2 regions of the Microbacterium binotii genome follow, and region 1 is predicted to be linked to the other one. Evidence: riboswitches for the same ligand, from Rfam matches in the RefSeq annotation. Region 1 holds a riboswitch; the other holds the start of a gene.
The links. A riboswitch is a leader RNA that binds a small molecule or an ion and turns the genes downstream of it on or off. The one in region 1 is predicted to bind thiamine pyrophosphate.
Positions count from the first base shown of each region.

Region 2: it holds a riboswitch for thiamine pyrophosphate, as region 1 does, so the genes downstream of both, LXM64_RS14265 (ECF transporter S component) here and thiM (hydroxyethylthiazole kinase) in region 1, are expected to answer to the same signal.

Region 1 is NZ_CP090347.1:2,058,227-2,061,623, reverse strand. It holds gene erm (23S ribosomal RNA methyltransferase Erm) at 1-588, shown strand, start outside; partial or broken gene LXM64_RS16155 (NAD(P)-binding domain-containing protein) at 600-899, shown strand; gene LXM64_RS16060 (NAD(P)-dependent oxidoreductase) at 970-1,533, shown strand; TPP riboswitch at 1,545-1,636, shown strand; gene thiM (hydroxyethylthiazole kinase) at 1,628-2,437, shown strand; gene thiE (thiamine phosphate synthase) at 2,434-3,081, shown strand; gene thiD (bifunctional hydroxymethylpyrimidine kinase/phosphomethylpyrimidine kinase) at 3,078-3,397, shown strand, end outside.
Region 2 is NZ_CP090347.1:2,949,735-2,953,131, forward strand. It holds gene LXM64_RS14260 (ABC transporter ATP-binding protein) at 1-1,187, opposite strand, end outside; gene LXM64_RS14265 (ECF transporter S component) at 1,184-1,822, opposite strand; TPP riboswitch at 1,815-1,925, opposite strand; gene LXM64_RS14270 (D-alanyl-D-alanine carboxypeptidase family protein) at 1,963-3,397, shown strand, end outside.

The DNA of each region.
Region 1 (3,397 bases):
GCGATCGACATCGACGAGCGCCGCGTCGCGACATTGCGGCGATCTCATCCCACGGTGCGCGTCGAGCACGCCGACGCCCTGCGCCATCCGCTCGACGCGCCCGTCGTCGTGGGAAACGTACCGTTCCACCTCACCACGCCGATCATGCGCAGACTGCTGCAGCGGCCTTCGTGGACGCACGCCGTCCTGCTGACCCAGTGGGAGGTCGCCCGCAAACGCGCCGGCGTCGGCGGCGGCACCCTCCTCACCGCGCAGTCGGCGCCGTGGTTCGCGTTCACCCTGCACGGGCGGGTGCCGGCGCGGGCGTTTCGACCCGTGCCGTCGGTGGACGGCGGCATCCTGTCGATCACCCGCCGCCCGGCGCCGCTCGTGCCGGATGCGGACCGGCGCGCGTATGAGCGGTTCGTGGGCGATGTCTTCACCGCGCGAGGGCATGGCATGCCGGCGATCCTCGCGTCGGTCGCTCGCATGTCCACTCCCGCCGCGCGACGTCGACTGGATGCGGTGGGCATCGTCCACGGTGCGCTGCCCCGCGACCTGGGTGCCGAGCAGTGGGTGCGCCTGTGGCGGGCGTGCGCCGACGCGTGAGGGCGCCCCCCATGGAGCAAGACCCCGCCGTCCGCGGGCAGGATGAGTACACGGGAGGGACAGGAATGAGCGCACGCACGGTCGGGTTCATCGGACTCGGGATCATGGGAGTGCCGATGGCGACGAATCTCGTCGACGCCGGGTTCGACGTCGTCGTCTGGGCACGTTCGGCGACGCCGCGGCACGAGCTCGTCGCGCGTGGCGCGCGGGCTGCTGAGAGCGTCGCGGGAGTCTTCGCGGCGGCCGAGACCGTCATCCTGATGCTGCGCGACGAACCGGCGGTCGACGCCGTGCTCGGCCGAGACACGGATGACTTCGCCCCGCTGGTGATGGACCGCACCATCGTGCAGATGGGGACGTTCACGACCGCCTTCTCTCGCGCTGGCCGACGACGTCGCCGCGGCGGGCGGCCGGTACGTCGAGGCGCCCGTCTCGGGATCGCGGGGTCCCGCGATCGAGGGAACGCTCGTGGGAATGCTGGCGGGGGAGCCCGACGCGCTCGCCCACGTCGAGCCCGTGGTCGGTGCGATGTGCGCCCAGACCTTTCGGTGCGGCGACATCCCCAGGGCGCTGACCATGAAGCTCGCGGTGAACACGTATCTCATCACGATGGTGACGGGCCTGGCTGAGACGATCCACTTCGCCGAGCGCGCGGGCGCCGATACCGGCGTGCTCCGCGAGGTGCTCGCCGCAGGCCCCATGGCGTCGGCGGTGTCGCGCGGGAAGGCGCAGAAACTCGCCGACGGAGACCTGTCCGCGCAGGCGGCGATCGTCGATGTGCTCAAGAACGCCAGGCTCGCCGAAGACGCCGCCCGTGCGGTGGGCTCCGCGCATCCGCTGATCACGGCGAGCCGGCGACTGTACGAGGAGGCCGTCGACGCGGGGTGGGGGGAGCTCGACATGATCGGTGTCATCGAGGCGCTCGCCGCCCGGGCCGTCGGCTAACCTGAATCCACACATACGACACGGGGTGCCCTACGGGGCTGAGATCACACCCGTCGAACCTGATCTCGTCAGTACGAGCGGAGGGATGTCGCACATGACGCGCGCGCCAGAGAACCTGATCGAATCCACCATCCGGACCTGGGAGGCCGTGCGGGAGCACGGCCCGCTCGTGCAGTGCCTGACCAACGCGGTGGTCACGGGCTTCACCGCCAACGTCCTCCTCGCCCTCGGGGCGGCTCCGGCGATGGTCGACATCCCGGAGGAGGCGGGGCCTTTCGCGCGCATCGCCTCGGGCGTCCTGGTCAATCTCGGCACACCCGGCGCCGAGCAGCGGGAGGCGATGCGAGAGGCCGTGGCGGCCGCGCAGGACGCGGGTACTCCCTGGGTGCTCGACCCCGTGGCGATCGGTGTGCTGCCGGTGCGCACCGCGCTGGCCGCCGAGCTCGTCGCGGCGGCGCCGAGCGTCGTACGCGGCAACGCGTCCGAGATCATCGCTCTCGACGGCTCGGGCGTCGGAGGCCGCGGAGTCGACGCGACGGACGGCGTGGAGGATGCGGTCGCCGCCGCCCGGCGCATCGCGCAGACGACCGGTGCGATCGTCGCCGTCTCCGGCGCGGTGGACGTGGTCACGGACGGCGCCCGCGAGGTGCGGCTCGGCAACGGCGACGCGTTGCTGACACGCGTGACCGGTGGCGGATGCGCTCTCGGCGCCGTCATGGCGGCGTTCGCGGGAGTCGAGGACGATCGCTTCGCGGCGGTGACAGCCGCGGTCACCGTCTACAACGTGGCCGCCGAGCTCGCCGCGGGGCGTGCCACCGGCCCGGGCAGCTTCGCCGTCGCGTTCCTCGACGCGCTCGCCGGCCTCGACGCCGACACGCTTCGCATCCGCGCGGTGATCTCGTGATCGCGGACCTCTCGCTCTACCTCGTGACGGATGCGGGCATCGCCGCGGCGGCGGGCCACGACATCGTCGACGTGGTGCGCCAGGCGGCGGCGAACGGCGTCACGGCGGTGCAGCTGCGCGAGAAGGACGCCTCCGCACGTCGCTTCCTCGACACAGTCACGAGGGTGTCGGCCGTGCTGCCCGACGGCGTCGCGCTGCTCGTCAACGACCGCGTCGACGTCTTCCTCGCCGCTCGCCAGGCGGGCGCGCGCGTGTCGGGAGTGCACGTGGGGCAGAGCGATCTGCCGCCGGAGGCGGTGCGCGCACTGGTGGGCGATGACGCGATCGTCGGCCTCAGCGCCGCCACACCGGAGCAGCTGGCCGCCGCATCCGACAGTGGTGTCGTGGACTACGTCGGCATCGGCGCGCTTCACGCGACCGCCACGAAGCGCGATGCGCCACCACCGTTGGGCCACGAGTCGTTTGCGCGACTGGTCGCGGCGAGCGCGCTGCCCGCCGTGGCGATCGGCGGTGTCACCGCCGCCGACCTGGGCCCGCTGCGGCGAGCGGGTGCGGCGGGCGCGGCCGTGGTCTCGGCGATCTGCGGTGCGAGCGACCCCGCAGGTGCCGCCCGTATGCTGCGCGCGGCATGGGACGCGGCATGAGTGCCGCGCGCGCCGTCCCGCGGGTGCTGAGCATCGCCGGAACCGACCCGACGGGAGGCGCGGGTATCCAGGCGGATCTCAAGAGCATCGCCGCGAACGGCGGTTACGGCATGGCCGTCGTCACCGCCCTCGTCGCGCAGAACACGCACGGCGTGCGTTCGGTGCACGTGCCGCCCGTCGCGTTCCTCGCCGAGCAGCTCGACGCCGTCTCCGACGATGTGCGGATCGATGCGGTGAAGATCGGCATGCTCGCCACCGTCGAGGTGATCGAGACGGTCGCGGCCTGGCTCGGCCGCACCCGCCCGCCGGTCGTCGT
Region 2 (3,397 bases), 890 kb from region 1:
TCGAGCAGCGGATCGACGCGCGCGGCCACCTCCGCCTCCGAGAGCCCCAGCGCACGAGGACCGACGGCGAGCTCATCGCGCACGCGAGCGGTGAGCAACTGGTGCTCCGGCTCCTGGAAGACGGTGCCGATGCGCGTGAGCAGCTGGGCTGCGCGCCACCGGGACGGATCGGATCCGACGCCGGCGGCCAACGCATCCGCCGCCCGCACCTCGCCTCCGATCGGCGGCAGCAGCCCGGCGAGGGTGAGCGCGAGCGTCGACTTGCCGGCACCGTTGGCTCCCGTGATCGCGAGCGCCCGCCCCGCGTTCAGCCGCACGTCGATCCCGGATGCGGCGGCGAGCGCCTCGCCGCGGCCGATCCGACGGCGCCCGACCGCGAGACCGGCGCCGACCACGAGCGGCGATGCCTCCACAGTGCGCGGGCGCCGCGTGATCCGCACGGGGACTCCCGGCACCCACACGCCCGCCTGCGTCAGGGCATCGGCCGCGGCGGCGAAGACGTCGGCGGGAGAGCCGTCCGCCAGCACCCCGCCGTCGGGCGCGAGCACGACGACGCGCTCGACGAGCTCCGCCCACAGGTCGACGCGGTGCTCGACGACGACGAGAGTCGCCCCGGTACGGGCCGCGACGGCGGCGACCGCATCCCGCACCTGACGAGCGCCGTCGGGATCGAGGTTGGCCGTCGGCTCGTCGAGCAACAGGAGCTTCGGGCGCATGGCCAGCGTACCGGCCAGCGCAAGCCGCTGCTTCTGCCCGCCCGACAGCGCGGACGTGGGGTGGTCGAGCGGCACGGGCAGCCCCACGGCATCCAGCGCTTCACCGACTCGCGGCCAGATCTCGTCGGCCGGCACGCCGAGGTTCTCGCATCCGAACGCGACATCGTCGCCGACCCGGGCGAGGATCACCTGGGCGTCGGGATCCTGCAGCACCATGCCCGCGACCCCGCGGACGGATGCGGGGTGCGCACCGTCGACGCTCAGCTCCCCCGTCGCCTCGCCGTCCTCGTCGCCGCCCAGCACACCGGCGAAGGCGCGCAGCAGCGTCGACTTGCCCGCGCCGCTCGCGCCCAGCAGCAGCACCCGCTCGCCGGGCTCGATCGTGAGATCGATGTCGGCGACGGCCCAGCGTCTGCGGCCCGCGTGCCGCCACCCCCACCCGCGGGCGACGACCCGCGCGCCGGGAGTCACGCCGCGTCGGCGGCTTCGACGATGCGCGCCTGCCGTCCGGAGGCGAACCGGTCGAGCGCTCCCGTGGCGGCGAGCGCGCGGGCGATGAGCCACGAGACGAGCCCCGCGATGAGGATGCCCGAGACGATCGCCGAGACGAAGTAGATCGCGCGGGGGCCCGCGTCGTACGCGGCGATGGAGGAGAAGTTGGTGTCGAGCAGCGCCACGGCCAGTCCCGCGAGCGCACCCGAGACGAGAGCGACCCAGAGACGGTAGTTCGCGTAGGCGAACAGCGCGAAGCCGAGTTCGGCTCCCACCCCCTGCACCACTCCCCAGATGAAGGTGGTGAAGCCCCACTGCGTGCCGAGTGCCATCGAGACGACCGCGGCGACGACCTCGCCGTACAGCGCGGCGCCCGGCTTGCGGATGATGAGCCCCGTGAGGACACCCGCGAACAGCCATCCTCCGGCGAGCAGACCCTCGAGCCCCGGCAAGAACGCGAGCGCCGTGCTCAGCGGCGTCCAGGCCTGACCCCAGACCCAGAAGATGACGCCGGCCGCGACGCCGATCACGCTGGCGACGACGATGTCGACGACCCGCCACCGCCACCGGGAGGTGAGGGAAGGACGAGCGGATGTGGACGTGGACGTGTGCATTGATGCTCCTTCCTGCGCCGGCATGATCCGGATCAGGTTCGACGGTCGAAGCGTGGATCCGCTTCCTCTCAGCCCGGCTCACCGGACTCCCGTGGTTGACGTGCCGAGTATAGACCCGCTGCTCGCGCTACCGTAGGCGGGTGACCGTGACTGGCCCGACCCCGCCCACTCGGCGTTCGCTGCGCCGCGGCGGAGACGCCGAGCCGTCCGTCGACGAGGCTCCTCTGCCGCCCCACGACCTCGAGATCGAGGTGCCGCGCGCGCCTGTCGACGCCGCATCCACTCCCGCGATGATCGCCGCCGCGAGCTTCAACGACACGCCGGAGGACGCCGCCACGGGGCACTCCTTCTCCCCGCCCCAGGATGCGGCGGCATCCGTGCCGGTCGTCGTGCCTCCCGTGACCACGGCGCTGAACTGGGTGGACGAGACCGCGGTCGCACGGGCGTCGGGGACGACTCCACAACTCGAAGCCGCGGGTGCAGCATCGTTCACCCCCGTCGCCGCGGACCTGCTCGCCCGCGCCCCCCGCCGGACGCCGTGGCGTCCCGGGGTCCTGGTGCCGATCGCGCTGATCGTCGCGGTCATCGCGGCGTATTGCGGCACCACACTGCTGTGGCCGCTGTACGCCGTCGCCCCGACCGTGCAGGCGTCGGCCGTCGAGGCCACTCCGTCGGCCGCGGCCGTCGGCGCGTGGCCGGGTGCCGGCAGCGCCGCCGTCGTCGTCGACGGCGTTGGTTCTTCGATCGCCTCCAGCCCCGATGCCCGCTCGATCGCCAGCATCACAAAAGTCGTGACCGCGATGGTCGTGCTCGACCAGATGCCTCTCGCGGCAGGCGAACAGGGCCGGGAGTTCGCGTTCAGCGCGGCCGACGAACGCGAATACTGGTCGTACCGCCGCAACGGCGAGTCGGCGCTCGACGTTCCGGTGGGCGGCACGCTGACGGAGTACCAGATGCTGCAGGGCATGCTCATGGGATCCGCGAACAACTACGCCGACCGCCTCGCCGACACCATCTGGCCCAACAACGCGGTCTACGCGCGGGCGGCCAACGACTGGCTCGCAGCGCACGGACTGACCGGCATCACGATCGCCGGCCCCGCCGGCATCGAGGCCGAGAACGCGGCCACCCCAGCAGCTCTGCTGGAGGTCGCCAAGCGCGCGCTCGCCGACCCCGTCATCGCCGAGATCGTGCGCACCCCCTCCGTCGAGCTTCCCGGGGCGGGTCTCGTCGAGAACACGAACAACCTGCTCGCGGATCCCGGTGTCGTCGGCCTCAAGACCGGCACGCTCGACTCCTACAATCTGCTCGCCGCGAAGGACGTCACGGTCGGCGACACCACGGTCCGCATCTACGCCGCGACGCTCGGCCAGCCCGACGTCGAGACGCGGGATGCGGCGACGCGCGCCCTCTTCGCCCAGGTCGAGCAGGAGCTGCAACTCAAGCCCTCGGTCGCGGCCGGCACGACCGTCGGACGGGTGGAGACGAGGTGGGGCGCGCCCGTTCCGATCGTGACCGCGGCCGACGCCGATGTGGTGCTGTGGAACGGCTCTGCCGCGTCGCTGGCGACCTCGT